One region of the Streptomyces sp. NPDC002138 genome, then DNA from elsewhere that is predicted to be linked to it. Evidence: riboswitches for the same ligand, from Rfam matches in the RefSeq annotation. Region 1 holds a riboswitch; each other region holds the start of a gene.
What was found. Region 1 has a riboswitch for cobalamin ahead of ABT084_RS07590 (ABC transporter substrate-binding protein). Riboswitches for the same ligand answer to the same signal wherever they lie in the genome.

Region 1 (3,363 bases):
GCACCGCGCCCGTCACGGCGAGCCCGGCCCCGACGACCGCGGCGAGCAGCACGCGCGGCATCCGCACCTCCCACACGATGGAGGCGAAGGCACCCGGGCGCGGGCCGTCCAGGACGATGTCCAGCACCTGGCCGGGGGCGATCCGCACCGGCCCCAGGGCCAGGCCCGCCACCGCGCCCGCGGCGAGCGCCGCGGTGAGCAGGGTGAGGACGAGCGGGGTCCGGCGGCGGTCCGCCCTCACGCGGCGTCGGGGTGCAGCTGGCGGGCGAGGGACTCGACGGCGTCGGCGACGCGGACCCCGAGGACGGCCGAGGACAGCGGCAGGACGACGAACCGCCGGTCCCTGATCGCGGGAACCCGGGCGAGCGCCGGGTCGTTCAACAGACGCTGCTTCTTGGCTTCGACGCCCGTCCCGCCGTAGTCGTAGATCAGCACGGTCTCCGGCTTGCGTTCGATGACCTTCTCCCAGGACACGTCGCCGAAGGTGTCCTTGAGGTCGGCGAACACGTTCGTCCCGCCCGCCAGCGAGACGATCTCGTTGCCGATGCCGTTGCCGCCCGAGGTGAAGGCCGCGGTCTCGCCGGAGTCGTAGACGAAGACGGCCGGACGGGGCTTGTCCTTGACGCGTGCGGTGACGGCGTCGATGCGGCGCTGCTCGTCCTCGATCAGCCGCGCACCGCGGTCGGGCACTCCGAAGGTGCGGGCGACCTCGGTGATCTCGGTCTTCAACTGGTCGATCCGGACCGGTCCGGGGGTGCAGTACTCCACGCTGAGGCGGGTGTTGATGCCGCTCTTGCGCAGCCCCTCGCGGTCGCGGCCCTGGGACGCGTCGAAGGCGCTGGAGTACCCGCCGTAGACGAAGTCGGGGTTGGCGCCGAGCAGCAGTTCCTTCGACGGGTACTCCTTGGCCAGCACCTTGATCTTGTCGTAGGCCGGCCGGTAGGCGGGCAGGACGGCGTCGTCGATGTAGGCGGTGCCCGCCATCCGGTCCCCGAGGCCGAGGGCGAGCAGTACCTCGGTGGCGTGCTGGTTCATGCTGACGGCGCGCCGGGGCGGGGCCTGGTACGTCGTGGTCACACCGCAGTTGGTCACGGTGTACGGGAATCCCGCGCCCCCGGCGTCGGCCGCCGGCCGGGCGGCGGCGTCCCGGGCGGGCTCGTCCGGGGTGGCGCCGCAGGAGGTCAGCGATAGCAGCAGGGGCAGGGAAGCGAGCGGGGCGAGCGCGCGCAGGGCGGCACGGAAACGCGGCATGGCGAAGCCTCTCCGGGGGATCCTCGTCCCCTGGTCGAAGTGAAGAGGCGGCGCGTCAGTGTCTGACTCCCGGGACCCGCGAGGGGAAACCGGTCACAGTGGCGGGACCGTACCGGTTTCACACCGGTTTCCTGGTTCGCGCCGCCTGGGGTAACCCGGACAAGTGTGCCAGATCGGCCGTGCCGGGCTCGCGGGGCGTGCCCGGCGGGCGTTGTCAGTGGGGGCGCCTACCGTGAACTCCGTTCCCATTCGCGCTCGCTGGCTGCGGCGCTACTCGGGTGCCGCCCGTCGGACCCCCCGGGGACAGCGACCGACGGGCGGATTCCGCGCGTACACGCGAAAACCCAGGGGGAGATGACTCCCACCTGGGTTTTCGACGGACCGTTCGCCGGGCGTCCGGCGGACTCTCTTGCAGGGGCGGCAGGACTCGAACCTACGACATTTGGTTTTGGAGACCAACGCTCTACCAACTGAGCTACGCCCCTCCGCTGTCACCAGTCTGGCATGCGGCGGACGGATGATCCAATCACTTCCAGCATGTGGTCACCCGATGAGATCAGCTGCCGCGTGCGCACCGCGTTCCCACAACCAGTCCGTCACCTCGCGGGCGCCGCCGGTGTCCTGGGAGCGCGCGATGTCCAGCGGGGTCATGCCGTCGTAGCCGATCCAGTCGAGGTCGGCGCCCCGGGCGAGCAGGTAGCGGGCCGTCTCCGGGCGACCGCCGTGGCAGGCGCCCCAGAAGGCGCTCGTGATCTCGTCCGGGCCGGGCGGGCGGGGCGCCGTGAGGAACTCCTCGACCCGGTCGAGGAGTCCGAGGGCGGCCGCGTCCTGGAAGTCGGCGCGGGCGCCGTGTTCCAGGAGGCGCCGGGCGGCCCGCCACTGACCGAAGGCGCGCGCGTCGGCGAGCGGGGTGCCGCCGCCGATGACCCCGCCCGTGGCATCCACCGCGGCACCGCAGGCGACGAGGGCGTCGACGGCGGCGACGTCGTCGTTACTGGCGGCCCAGTGCAGCGGGGTCTCCTCGTGCGCCCCGACGAACCGGGCCGCCGGTCGGCGCCCGCCTCGACGAGCAGCCGGATGACGTCGGGGCCGGCCGGGTGGTGGCCCGGCCAGTCCGTGGCGATGTGCAGCAGGCTCCGCCCGCCCGCGGCCCCGCCGGCCTTGACGATGGTTTCGCGGGCCAGAGCGGGATGCGCGGCCAGGAGTTCCCGCAGCCGCGGCAGGTCCCCGGAGCGGATGGCGGCCGTGACGGCCACCGCGATCGGGTCCTCGGAATCCATCGGGCCTGCCTTCCGCCGCGCGCCGCCGCCGTGCCGGGACCAGGCTAGCGAGTCGCCCGCCGGTCACACGAGCAGAGAACGGCCCGCCCGGGGCCCCGGTTCCGTCCACCCGGGCCGGACCGCGGCCAGGACCGGCGGACCGACGGACCGACGGGCGCACGGACCAGCGGGCGCACAGACCAGCCGGCGCACGGACAGACGTACCAGCCGGTCAGGCCGGTCAGGCCGGTCAGGGCACGAGGACGATGCGCCCGCGCAGGCCGCGTGCGGCCAGGGACTCGTGGGCCGCGGCGGCTTCCGCGAACGGCATCGTCCGGGCCACCCGCAGGGTGAGACCGCCGACGTCCGCGAGCGCGGTCAGCTCGGCGAGCCGCGCCGCGTCGCTGTGCACCCGGATCTGCGAGACCCGGATCCCGCGCTCCGCTCCCGGACCCGCGCCGAGAACGCTGACGAACGCACCGCCGTCCCGCACCGCACCGATCACCGACCCGCCCAGGGCGGCCGCGTCGATCAGCCCGTCGACTCCGCCGGGAACGGCCGCGCGGATCGCGGCAGTGGGGTTCTCGGAGCGCGCGACGAAGACGTCGGCCCCGAACTCGCGCACCAGCTCCTCGTCCTGCGGCGCGGCGACGGCGACGGCCCGCAGACCGCGCGCGACCGCCAGTTCCACGAGGTAGCCGCCCACGGCGCCCGCCGCACCGGTGATCGCCACCGTGGCGCCGTCGGCCGCGCCGAGCAGGTCCAGGGCCTGCCAGGCGGTGAGTCCGTTCAGCGGGAGGGTCGCCGCCTCGACCGGACGTGCGCGGCGGGGCGCGGCGGCGACCGCCGTGGC
Region 2 (3,363 bases), on a different contig from region 1:
TGATGGAGATCGTCGGCGCGGCGGGCGCCCTGAAGGACGGCTCCGCGGGCGCCGTGCTCCACGGCGAGCTGGAACGCGGCTACCGCAGCGCGGTCATCTTCACCTTCGGCGGCGGCAACAACGAGATCCAGCGCGAGATCATCTCCTGGATCGGCCTCGGCATGCCCCGCGTCCGCCGCTGAGCACCCGCGGACGCCGCTGGCCGACGGGCGACGGCCGCGATCCGGCCCGCACCGATGTGCACGGCGGCCGGTGGACACCCGTCGGCCAGGATTCCCGCCCGAGGGCGCTTCGACGGTGCTCTGCTCGGCGGTTTACGCGGCATTCGCCCGTCGTGACGTCATGGACGGATCCTAGCGCTCACCGAGGTCTCGCGTTCCGGTCGATTCGATCAGGCCCGAGGTCACGCCATGCGGGCGCTCAAGGTGCGTACCACCTCGGTCAGGACCTTCTGGCGCCAGTTCTCTTCCGTCTCCGGGTACTTGCCCACGCCGTCCGCGGTCGACGAGCCGCTCACCTCGAACTGGTACGGGCCCTGATGGCAGACCATCGTGGAGGTCGTGCCCTTCGTGTAGCAGCCCGCCGCACCCAGCGAGTTCTTGAGGTCCTGGAACTTCTTGGTGTCCTGGCCGGCCCGCTTCGCCTCGTCGTCCCGGTCCTCGGCGTAGGCGTTCGCCACGAGGGCCGGATCGGCCACCGTCTTGAAGACGATGCGGATGTTGCTGTTGTGCTTGCCCTTGTACTTCGCCGGCAGCCCGAATTCGGTCCTGCAGCCGCCCGCCGGTACGTCACCCGTCGTGCCCGGGTCCGGCTTGCCGAGCGGGTTGAAGTTGAGGACGGTCACCTTGATCGGATCGCGCTGGAAGTCCTTCGCCTGCGGCAGGATCGCGCGGATCTCGTCGTCGCCCAGCACCTCGCACGCGTTGGGCCACTGAGCGACGGGGAGCGAGCCTCCCTGTACGGGCCTGGCGTCGAGCCGCGGCCCGGACGGCTTCGCCGACTCGAACTTCAGCGCCGGCGGCTCACTGCTGCAACCGGCCAGCACGACCGCGGCGGACGCGACGGCCACGGCGGCCAGGACGGAACGGCTCGGATTCATTGTCGGCACGTCCAACTTCCCTCTGCAGACACGGGGGATCCCCCACCTCGGGACCATTCTGGACGTGCGTGCCGCGCCGCCCGTGCCGATCCCGGGATGTTCCCTGTGATCTTCCCGACAGCAAGCCCGCCCCGGCTCAGTCATGTCCGCCATCGGCGAACCGTCTCATCCGGGCGTCCGGAATGTGGCCAACTCCTCCCCTCGGTACGGGCGGACACCTAAGGTGATCCCCAGCAGCTGGTTCGCCTCCGTCCGCCAGGCGGGATGCGTCGTAAGAGGGAACCCGGTGGGAATCCGGGACTGCCCCGCAGCGGTGAGCGGGAACGACCGCCGTCATACGCACTGGGCCCGTACGGGCCTGGGAAGCGACGGCCACTAGGTGTCTGCCCCCGGCAGACGTGCCCGTGAGTCCGAAGACCTGCCCGTTGCCCGCGCACGCACAGCCGTGCGCGGATTCCTGGTGACCTCGTGGGCGGGTCGGTCGGGGGCACCCCGGGCTCGCCCCGGGGCAAGGCGGACGGTCGTACCGGTACCCCGTGCACGGAGCGCGCGGGGGCGAGGGCGCGACGTACCGTCCGGTCCGCCGCCCTTCGCGCCCCACGTCCGGTCATCGGGACTCATGGAGACGTACTCGCGAAGGAGAGTTCCGTGACAACCGATTCCACCACCGAGATGGCCACCGATTCCGCAACCGCAGCCGTATGCGCCACTGTTCACGGCTACCCCCGGCAGGGGCAGAACCGGGAACTGAAGAAGGCCGTCGAGGGCTACTGGAAGGGCCGGGTCGACGCCGACGCACTGCGCGAGACCGCCGCGACCCTGCGCCGGACGAACTGGCGGCAGCTGGCCGGGGCGGGCATCACCGAGGTCCCCACCGGTGACTTCTCGTACTACGACCACGTCCTCGACACCAGCGTGATGGTCGGCGCGGTCCCGGACCGCCACCGCGCCGCCGTCGAAGCGGACCCGCTGGACGGCTACTTCGCCATGGCCCGCGGCACCCAGGACGTGGCGCCGCTGGAGATGACCAAGTGGTTCGACACCAACTACCACTACCTGGTACCGGAGCTGGGCCCCGACACCGTCTTCACCGCCGACTCCGGCAAGCAGGTCGCCGAGCTGAAGGAGGCCCTGGCCCTCGGTCTCGCGGCCCGCCCCGTGCTGGTCGGACCGGTCACCTACCTCCTGCTGGCCAAGCCCGCCCCCGGGGTGCCCGACGACTTCCAGCCCCTCACCCTGCTCGACCGGCTGCTGCCCGTCTACGCCGAAGTCCTCGCCGACCTCCGCGCGGCCGGCGCCGCATGGGTCCAGCTCGACGAGCCCGCCCTGGTCCAGGACCGCACCCCCGCCGACCTCGGCGCCGCCGCCCGCGCCTACCGCGAGCTGGGCGGCCTCGCCCCACGTCCCAAGCTGCTCGTCGCCTCGTACTTCGACCGGCTCGGCGAGGCCCTGCCGGTCCTGGCCAAGGCGCCGGTCGAGGGTCTGGCCCTGGACTTCACCGACCGGGCCGCGGGCAACCTCGCCGACCTCGCCGCCGTCGGCGGCCTGCCCGGGAAGCGGCTGGTCGCGGGGGTCGTCAACGGCCGCAACATCTGGATCAACGACCACGAGAAGTCCCTCGCCACCCTCGGCACCCTGCTCGGCCTCGCGGGCCGCGTCGACGTGGCGGCTTCCTGCTCGCTGCTGCACGTCCCGCTGGACGTCACCGCCGAGCGCGACATCGACCCGCAGGTCCGGCGCTGGCTGGCCTTCGCCCGCCAGAAGACCGCCGAGATCACCACCCTCGCCCGCGGCCTCGCCCAGGGCACGCACGCCATCGGCGCCGAACTCGCCGCGAACCGCGCCGACCTCGCCTCCCGGGCGCACTCGCCGATCACCCGCGACCCCGCCGTCCGCGCCCGCACCGCGGCCGTCACCGACGCCGACGGGCGCCGCTCGCAGCCCTACGACCGGCGGGCCGCCGCCCAGCGGGCCCACCTCGGGCTGCCTCCGCTGCCCACGACGACCATCGGCTCCTTCCCGCAGACCACCGAACTGCGCACCGCCCGCGCCGACCTGCGCGCCGGACGGCTCGACGAAGCCGGGTACGAGCGCCGCATCGAGGCGGAGATCCGCGAGGTGATCGCCTTCCAGGAGAAGGCGGGCATCGACGTCCTCGTGCACGGCGAACCCGAACGCAACGACATGGTCCAGTACTTCGCCGAGCGCCTCACCGGCTACCTGGCCACCCAGCACGGCTGGGTCCAGTCCTACGGCACGCGCTA
Region 3 (3,363 bases), on a different contig from region 1:
CTCCTCGGCCCGGTCCACGAACCGCACCACGACGCCCGGTTCGGCGGCCAGCGCGTCCACGTCGGTGAAGTTCGACATGAGCGGCACCGCGCACACCGCGACCCGCAGCACGTCCTCGCCGACCGGCGGGGCCACCACCGACTCGCGCACGGCGCCGCGCAGCGAGACCCGCAGGCCGTCCTCCTCGTCGATGCCCAGCCCGTGCCGGAAGGGCAGCACGCCGTAGGTCGCGCGCCCGGTCAGCCCGCGCAGCATCTCCATGCCGGGCTCCAACAGGGACACGTCGCCGCGGAACTTGTTGACCAGGTAGCCCGCGATCAGCGACTGGTCCTCGGGGGAGAGCAGCGCCGTCGTACCGAAGAAGGAGGCGAAGACCCCGCCGCGGTCGATGTCGCCGACCACGACCACCGGGAAGCGCGCGGCCCGCGCGATGCCCATGTTCACGATGTCCGTGCGCCGGAGATTGATCTCGGCCGGACTGCCCGCCCCCTCGCAGATCACGGCGTCATACGTGCCCCGCAGTTGCTCCAGGCAGTCCGTGACGATGCCGAGCAACCGCTCCTGGCGCCCGCCGTGGTAGCCACGGGCGCTCATCTCGCCCACCGGCTTGCCCAGCAGCACCACCTGGCTGCTGCTGTCGCTGCCGGGCTTGAGCAGCACCGGGTTCATCAGCGCGGTCGGCTCGACCCTGGCCGCCTGGGCCTGCATCGCCTGGGCGCGGCCGATCTCGGCGCCCTCCAGCGTGACGAAGGAGTTCAGGGACATGTTCTGGGCCTTGAAGGGGGCCACCTTCACGCCCTGGCGGGCCAGCCAGCGGCAGATGCCCGCGGTGACCACGCTCTTGCCCGCGTCGGAGGTGGTTCCGGCGACCAGGAGTCCGCCGCCGCGCCGCGCGCCGCTCATACGCGTCCCTTCGTAGTACGACCGGATGCGCACGGTGATGCGCACAGTGACGACACCAGCAACCGCAGGGACACACAGGCGCCGAGGGCGATCCAGGTGACCCGGCGCGACAGCCGTACGGCCCGCTCGATGTCCGCGACCTCGACCGGCCGGCCCGCGGCTCCGTTCAGCACCGCCCGGTGCTCCACGCGCCCGGCGTAGGCCAGGGTCCCGCCGAGGCGGACCCCGAGCGCCCCCGCGAAGGAGGCCTCCACCGGTCCGGCGTTCGGGCTGGGGTGGGCGGCCGCGTCCGCGCGCCAGGCCCGCACGGCGCCCCGCCGGTCGGGACCGGCGAGTACGGCGGCCAGCGCGGTCAGCCGGGCGCCCGGCCAGCCCGCGAGGTCGTCGAGCCGGGCCGAGGCCCAGCCGTAGCGCAGGTAGCGGGGGGACTTGTGGCCGACCATCGCGTCCAGCGTGTTCACGGCGCGGAAACCCAGCAGCCCGGGCACCCCCGCCAGCGCGCCCCACACCAGGGCGCCGACGACGGCGTCGGAGGTGTTCTCGGCGACCGACTCCACGACGGCGCGGGCGATCTGCTGCTCGTTCAGCGCCTGCGGGTCGCGCCCGCACAGGTGGGGCAGCCGCTCGCGGGCCACCTCGGCGTCCCCGGCGGCCAGCGCGCCCCCGATGGCACGGGCCTCGCGGCCCAGCGAGGTGCCGCCGACCACCGCCCAGGTGGCGGCGGCGGTCAGGGCGATACGGGCGGCGGCGGGCCGGGAGCGCACGGCGCGGGCGCCCAGCGCGCCGAGGGCGGCCGCGCCCCCGGCGCACACCAGGGCGTGCACGGCACCCCTGGCCCGGCTCTCGCCCCACAGGGCTCGTTCGACGGTGGCGGCGGTCCGCCCGAAAGCGGCGACGGGATGCCCGCGGCGAGGATCACCGAGGATCCGGTCGCCGATCAGGCCGGCCGTCGCGCCGTACGCGAAAACGCGGTCGGCACGCATGTGGCAGGTAGGTCCTCACTCAGGGTCCGCGCCCTGGTTCGACGTGTCCGGTGGCGAGAGTTCCTGGCTCCCGGGAGCCCCTGGCTCCTCGGTGACAGTGGCGGGACCGCGCCGGATTCGCACCGGACTTCCTCTTCATGCCGCCGTGTTGGCTCCGGCAGTCCACCACGCCCCGCGAACGCCCGTCAACTTGCCGTTGACCTGCGAAAGCTCCCCCCGGCTCGGAGCCGGAGGGAGCTTTCGGACGTGCTGGTGCGGACGGGGTGCGGGTGGTGTCAGCCGACGATCAGGTAGATCGCGTAGCCGACGGCCACCGCGCAGAGCGCGAAGCAGGCGTAGGCCCCGGTGCGCGCCAGGTGGGCGGCGCCGCCCTGGCCCGTCGCGGTCTCGTGCTTCGACAGTCCCAGGATGCCCAGCGCGAACAGGGTCACGAGGGTGACCGTCGCGGAGAGGCTGACTCCGAACACGGAGCCGAGTGCTGCCCAGTCGATCTTCATACTGCCGATTCCTCTGCGGGTCAGACCGCGGCGGCGGGCGCCGCCGGTGCCGGGGGAGCGGCCGGGGCCGGGGTCGGGATGGTCGCCTTGAAGCTCTCGTCCGTGACCGCGGCGGTGGTGCCCGCGACCGGCGGGACGGCGACGGCGGCGATCGCGGTGGTGACCACGCCCGGCGCCTCGGCCGCGGTGTCCGCGACGTCGTTCACGTTGTGGTGGTCGACGACCTGGCGGCGCGAGATCAGCCAGATGGCGACGCAGGAGCCGATGAGGAAGAGCGTGACGGCGGCGACACCGACGTCACCGGTCCGCATGACCAGCTCGGCGCCCGCGGAGACCAGGGCGGCGGCCGGCAGGGTCAGGCCCCAGGCCATGAACATCCGGCTGGCGGTGGACCAGCGGACCACTCCGCCCTTGCGGCCCAGACCCGCGCCCATGACCGCGCCGGAACAGGCGTGGGTGGTGGAGAGGGAGAAGCCGAGGCTGGACGAGGCCAGGATGACGCTCGCGGCCGAGGTCTGGGCGGCGAAGCCCTGCTGCGGCTGGAGGTCGGTCAGGCCGCTGCCCATGGTGCGGATGATGCGCCAGCCGCCCAGGTAGGTGCCCATCGCGATCGCCATGCCGGCGGAGACGATGACCCAGACCGGCGGGTTGGAGCCGGGCGCGAGCGCCCCGCCCGCGACCAGCGCCAGGGTGATGATGCCCATCGTCTTCTGCGCGTCGTTGGTGCCGTGCGCGAGGGAGACGAGCCCGGCCGAGGCGATCTGACCGGCCTTGTAGCCCTTGGCCGAGGTCTTCGCGTCGACGTTGGAGCCCAGCTTGTACGTGAGCCTGGCGGCCAGCATCGCGGCCACACCGGCCACGATCGGCGCGGCGACCGCGGGGAGCAGCACCTTGGTGACGAGCGTGCCGCCGTTGACGGCGCCGAGACCGGCGGAGGCGACGGCCGCGCCGACCAGGCCGCCCATCAGGGCGTGCGACGA
Region 4 (3,363 bases), on a different contig from region 1:
CCGCCGCTGAGCAGGCGCATCAGCGTGGTCTTGCCGCTGCCGTTGCGGCCCAGCAGGGCCAGGGCCCGGCCCGGGGCGATCGCGAAGTCCACGCCGGACAGCACCGCGGGCCCGTCCTCGTACGCGTAGCCCGCGCCGGCCAGTTCCACCAACGGGTTCACAGGTACAGCCCTTTCAGGACGAGGGTGACGGTGGTCAGCGCGGCCAGCAGGGCGCCCGAGGCGGCCAGGAAGCGCCAGGACAGGGTGACCTCCGGGACGAGCACCCGCAGCGTGCCGTCGTAGCCGCGCCCCGCCAGCCCGCTCTGGAGCCGGGAGGCGCGGTCGAAGGCCCGGACGAAGGCGGTCGCGGCGAGCCCCGCGACGGAGCGCCACGCCGCCGCCCGGCCGGCGTGGCCCAGCCGGGCCGCCTGGGCCCGGCGGATCTTCGCGAGCGAGTCCAGCAGCAGGAACCCGATCCGGTACATCACCAGCGCCACGTCCACGACGGGCGCCGGTACACCCGCCCGCACCAGCCGGGGCAGTACGTCCGAGACGGGGGTGGTGAAGGCGAACAGCAGCACGCCGAGCGAGGCGGCCGAGGTGCGCAGCAGCAACTCGGCCGCGTGCCGGGGCCCGTCCGGGGCCAGGGACACCAGCCCCGCCGGGCCGCCCACCGCGAACAGCAGCGGCGCGGCCCCCGTGAAACAGAACCCGAGCGGGATCCGGAACGCGCGCCACAGCTGACGCCCGGCCACCCCCGCCGGGCCCAGCAGCACGGCGAGGGTCGCGGCCGCCACCAGGGGCCCGCCCGGCCAGGGCGGCAGGCAGACCGCGGCGACGGTCAGCCCGAACCCCAGCAGGGCCTTCTCCAGCGGGTGTCGGCGGCGCCAGCGGCTGCCGTGCGCCGCGGCGTCGATCGGGAGCACCGGCTACGCGTCCCGGCCGGCCGGGTCGGCCCCGTCACCGGGGGCGTGGGCCGCGGCGGCCAGCGCCTCGCCCTGCCGACGCCCGCGCCGCACCCCGAAGTAGTACGCGAGCACGCCCGCGCCCAGGGCCGCCTGGAGGGCGAAGAGCGCCGACTCGACCTCCCCGGACGGGGGTTCGTACAGCGGGGAGAACCACGGCTCGTAGTCCGGCTTCAGCTCGGTGATCGCCGACTCCGCCTGCGCGTCCGCGCCCGTGAACGGCTCCTCCTTGCCCTCGCCCATGCCCAGCGCGATCGGCAGGACCGCCAGCGCCGCCACGAGGAGCAGCAGCACGGTGTTGATCTTCGCGTTCCTGGTCATCAGAGCGCCGCCCCCTGCTTCTCGGCGGTGCGCCCGCCAGTCAGCCGGGCCACGCCGAGGCGCACCAGGTCGGACTTGCTCGACTGCATCAGCAGCCGCATCACGAGCACCGTGAGCAGGCCCTCGCTCACCGCGAGGGGGATCTGGGTGACCGCGAAGATCCCGCCGAACTTCACGAGCGAGCCCGCGAAGCCTGACGCCGGGTCCGGGAAGGCCAGCGCGAGCTGCACGCTGGTCACGCAGTAGGTGATCAGGTCGGCGAAGAATGCGCCGAAGAAGACCGAGACCATCAGCGGCGCGTCGAACCGCTTGAGCAGCCGGTAGACGGCGTACCCGGCCCACGGGCCCGCGATCGCCATCGAGAAGACGTTGGCGCCGAGCGTGGTCAGCCCGCCGTGGGCCAGCAGCAGGGCCTGGAACAGCAGGGTGATCGTGCCCAGCACCGCCATGATCGGCGGCCGGAACAGGATCGCGCCCAGCCCCGTCCCGGTGGGGTGCGAGCAACTGCCCGTCACCGACGGGATCTTCAAGGCGGACAGGACGAAAGTGAACGCTCCGGACGCCCCGAGCAGCAGGGTGCTCTCCGGATTGGCCTTGACCTCGCGGGTCAGGGCGCGCACTCCGTGCAGGACGAAGGGGGCGGACGCGACGCCCCAGGCGGCCGCGTGCAACGGGGGCAGGAAGCCCTCGGCTATGTGCATGTGTGGGGAGACCTCTCCAGCACCTCGTGGATGGAACAACGCACCCCGGTCGGTCTCCTGGCTCACGGGTGCTGATGCCGCGGCGCCGCCTTCCCGGTCCGTGCGGTCTCCCGCCCGGTCCAGTGGCTTCCCGTGGGAGTGGCGCCGGACTTCCCGTTCACAGTGGCGAGGGCCGCACCGGTCTTCCACCGGTTTCCCGTACACCAAGGCGCATTGACCCTACCCGACCAGGCGCGACGGGGCGTCGGCCGCCGCTGTCCGGGGGCCCGTCCACCGCCCGTGGGAGGGGCGGGACCGGGCGCCCGCCCGGTCCCGCCTTACCGCCGTCAGCAGGTGTTCGGGTGCGCGATGTCGACCACGAAGCGCTCCGGGGAGTGCAGCGTGGAGGTGGTGAACCGCGGCGCCGTGTCGAAGGCGGCGCCGAAGGTGACGTAGCCCTCGAAGTCACCGGTGAAGGCCAGGCCCTTGAGCTTCGGCAGGTAGATCTTCTGCAGCCGGGGGCCGGTGTAGACGGACTGCCCGGCCTCGTCGTGCGCGGCGGCCGGGTGCAGGCGGATCTCCAGGAAGTACGACCCGGCGAGCGGGACCGGCTTGCCGGATCCGTCGTAGACCAGCTCGGAGACGGGAGTGACGGTGACCCCGGGCACGGAGCCCTGGAGGTCGATGACGATCCGGTCGTACGTGCAGTGCCCGCCCCAGCGGGCATTGGTCACGAGCGGGGTCGCGGTGGCGGATGCCGAGGCCGGTACGGCGAGGCCGAATCCGGCGGTCAGCAGGACCCCGGCGGTGACGGCCGCCAGACGTCGGCGGTGGGCGGAGCCGAGGCGCGGGCTCCGGAGCAGGTGGTGGACTGAGTCGCGGACGGAGCGTATGAGGTGGCGGAGCATGACGTCCCCCGATTCTTCGGATGTGGGGACAGTAGTGTCATCGTGGAAGACACGCCATACGGCCTCACGGTTGCACGCGTACGTCCCCGCCCCTGCCCCGGCCCGATGCGCGGGGGCCCGGTCCGCGGTGGCGGACCGGGCCCCGGTGACGACCTCGTCGCCTCGCCGGCCAGGGCGCGAGGCGGGCGGTCAGCACTCGATGACGTTGACCGCGAGACCGCCGCGCGCCGTCTCCTTGTACTTCACTTTCATGTCGGCGCCGGTCTCCTTCATGGTCTTGATGACCTTGTCCAGGGAGACCTTGTGGGTGCCGTCGCCGCGCATCGCCATCTTCGCCGCCGTGACGGCCTTGACCGCCGCCATGCCGTTGCGCTCGATGCACGGGATCTGCACGAGCCCGCCGACCGGGTCGCAGGTCAGGCCGAGGTTGTGCTCCATGCCGATCTCGGCCGCGTTCTCCACCTGCTCCGGGGTGCCGCCCAGCACCTCGGCGAGGGCGCCCGCCGCC

Region 2: another riboswitch for cobalamin. It lies ahead of metE (5-methyltetrahydropteroyltriglutamate--homocysteine S-methyltransferase); the one in region 1 lies ahead of ABT084_RS07590 (ABC transporter substrate-binding protein).
Region 3: another riboswitch for cobalamin. It lies ahead of ABT084_RS21350 (cobalamin biosynthesis protein); the one in region 1 lies ahead of ABT084_RS07590 (ABC transporter substrate-binding protein).
Region 4: another riboswitch for cobalamin. It lies ahead of ABT084_RS01275 (energy-coupling factor ABC transporter permease); the one in region 1 lies ahead of ABT084_RS07590 (ABC transporter substrate-binding protein).

The regions. Positions count from the first base shown of each region.
Region 1 covers NZ_JBEOXE010000008.1:115,220-118,582, forward strand. The annotation lists gene ABT084_RS07585 (FecCD family ABC transporter permease) at 1-241, opposite strand, end outside; gene ABT084_RS07590 (ABC transporter substrate-binding protein) at 238-1,251, opposite strand; cobalamin riboswitch at 1,288-1,426, opposite strand; tRNA gene ABT084_RS07595 (tRNA-Trp) at 1,664-1,736, opposite strand; gene ABT084_RS37960 (ankyrin repeat domain-containing protein) at 1,795-2,196, opposite strand; partial or broken gene ABT084_RS37965 (hypothetical protein) at 2,224-2,691, opposite strand; gene ABT084_RS07605 (NADP-dependent oxidoreductase) at 2,761-3,363, opposite strand, start outside.
Region 2 covers NZ_JBEOXE010000085.1:6,986-10,348, forward strand. The annotation lists gene ABT084_RS33835 (acyl-CoA dehydrogenase family protein) at 1-182, shown strand, start outside; gene ABT084_RS33840 (hypothetical protein) at 404-1,108, opposite strand; cobalamin riboswitch at 1,321-1,539, shown strand; gene metE (5-methyltetrahydropteroyltriglutamate--homocysteine S-methyltransferase) at 1,772-3,363, shown strand, end outside.
Region 3 covers NZ_JBEOXE010000032.1:9,480-12,842, reverse strand. The annotation lists partial or broken gene ABT084_RS21355 (cobyric acid synthase) at 1-903, opposite strand, end outside; gene ABT084_RS21350 (cobalamin biosynthesis protein) at 900-1,886, opposite strand; cobalamin riboswitch at 1,923-2,067, opposite strand; gene ABT084_RS21345 (hypothetical protein) at 2,162-2,383, opposite strand; gene ABT084_RS21340 (inorganic phosphate transporter) at 2,404-3,363, opposite strand, start outside.
Region 4 covers NZ_JBEOXE010000002.1:30,464-33,826, reverse strand. The annotation lists gene ABT084_RS01290 (energy-coupling factor ABC transporter ATP-binding protein) at 1-161, opposite strand, end outside; gene cbiQ (cobalt ECF transporter T component CbiQ) at 158-907, opposite strand; gene ABT084_RS01280 (energy-coupling factor ABC transporter substrate-binding protein) at 911-1,267, opposite strand; gene ABT084_RS01275 (energy-coupling factor ABC transporter permease) at 1,267-1,968, opposite strand; cobalamin riboswitch at 1,999-2,191, opposite strand; gene ABT084_RS01270 (AMIN-like domain-containing (lipo)protein) at 2,295-2,855, opposite strand; gene ABT084_RS01265 (L-serine ammonia-lyase) at 3,045-3,363, opposite strand, start outside.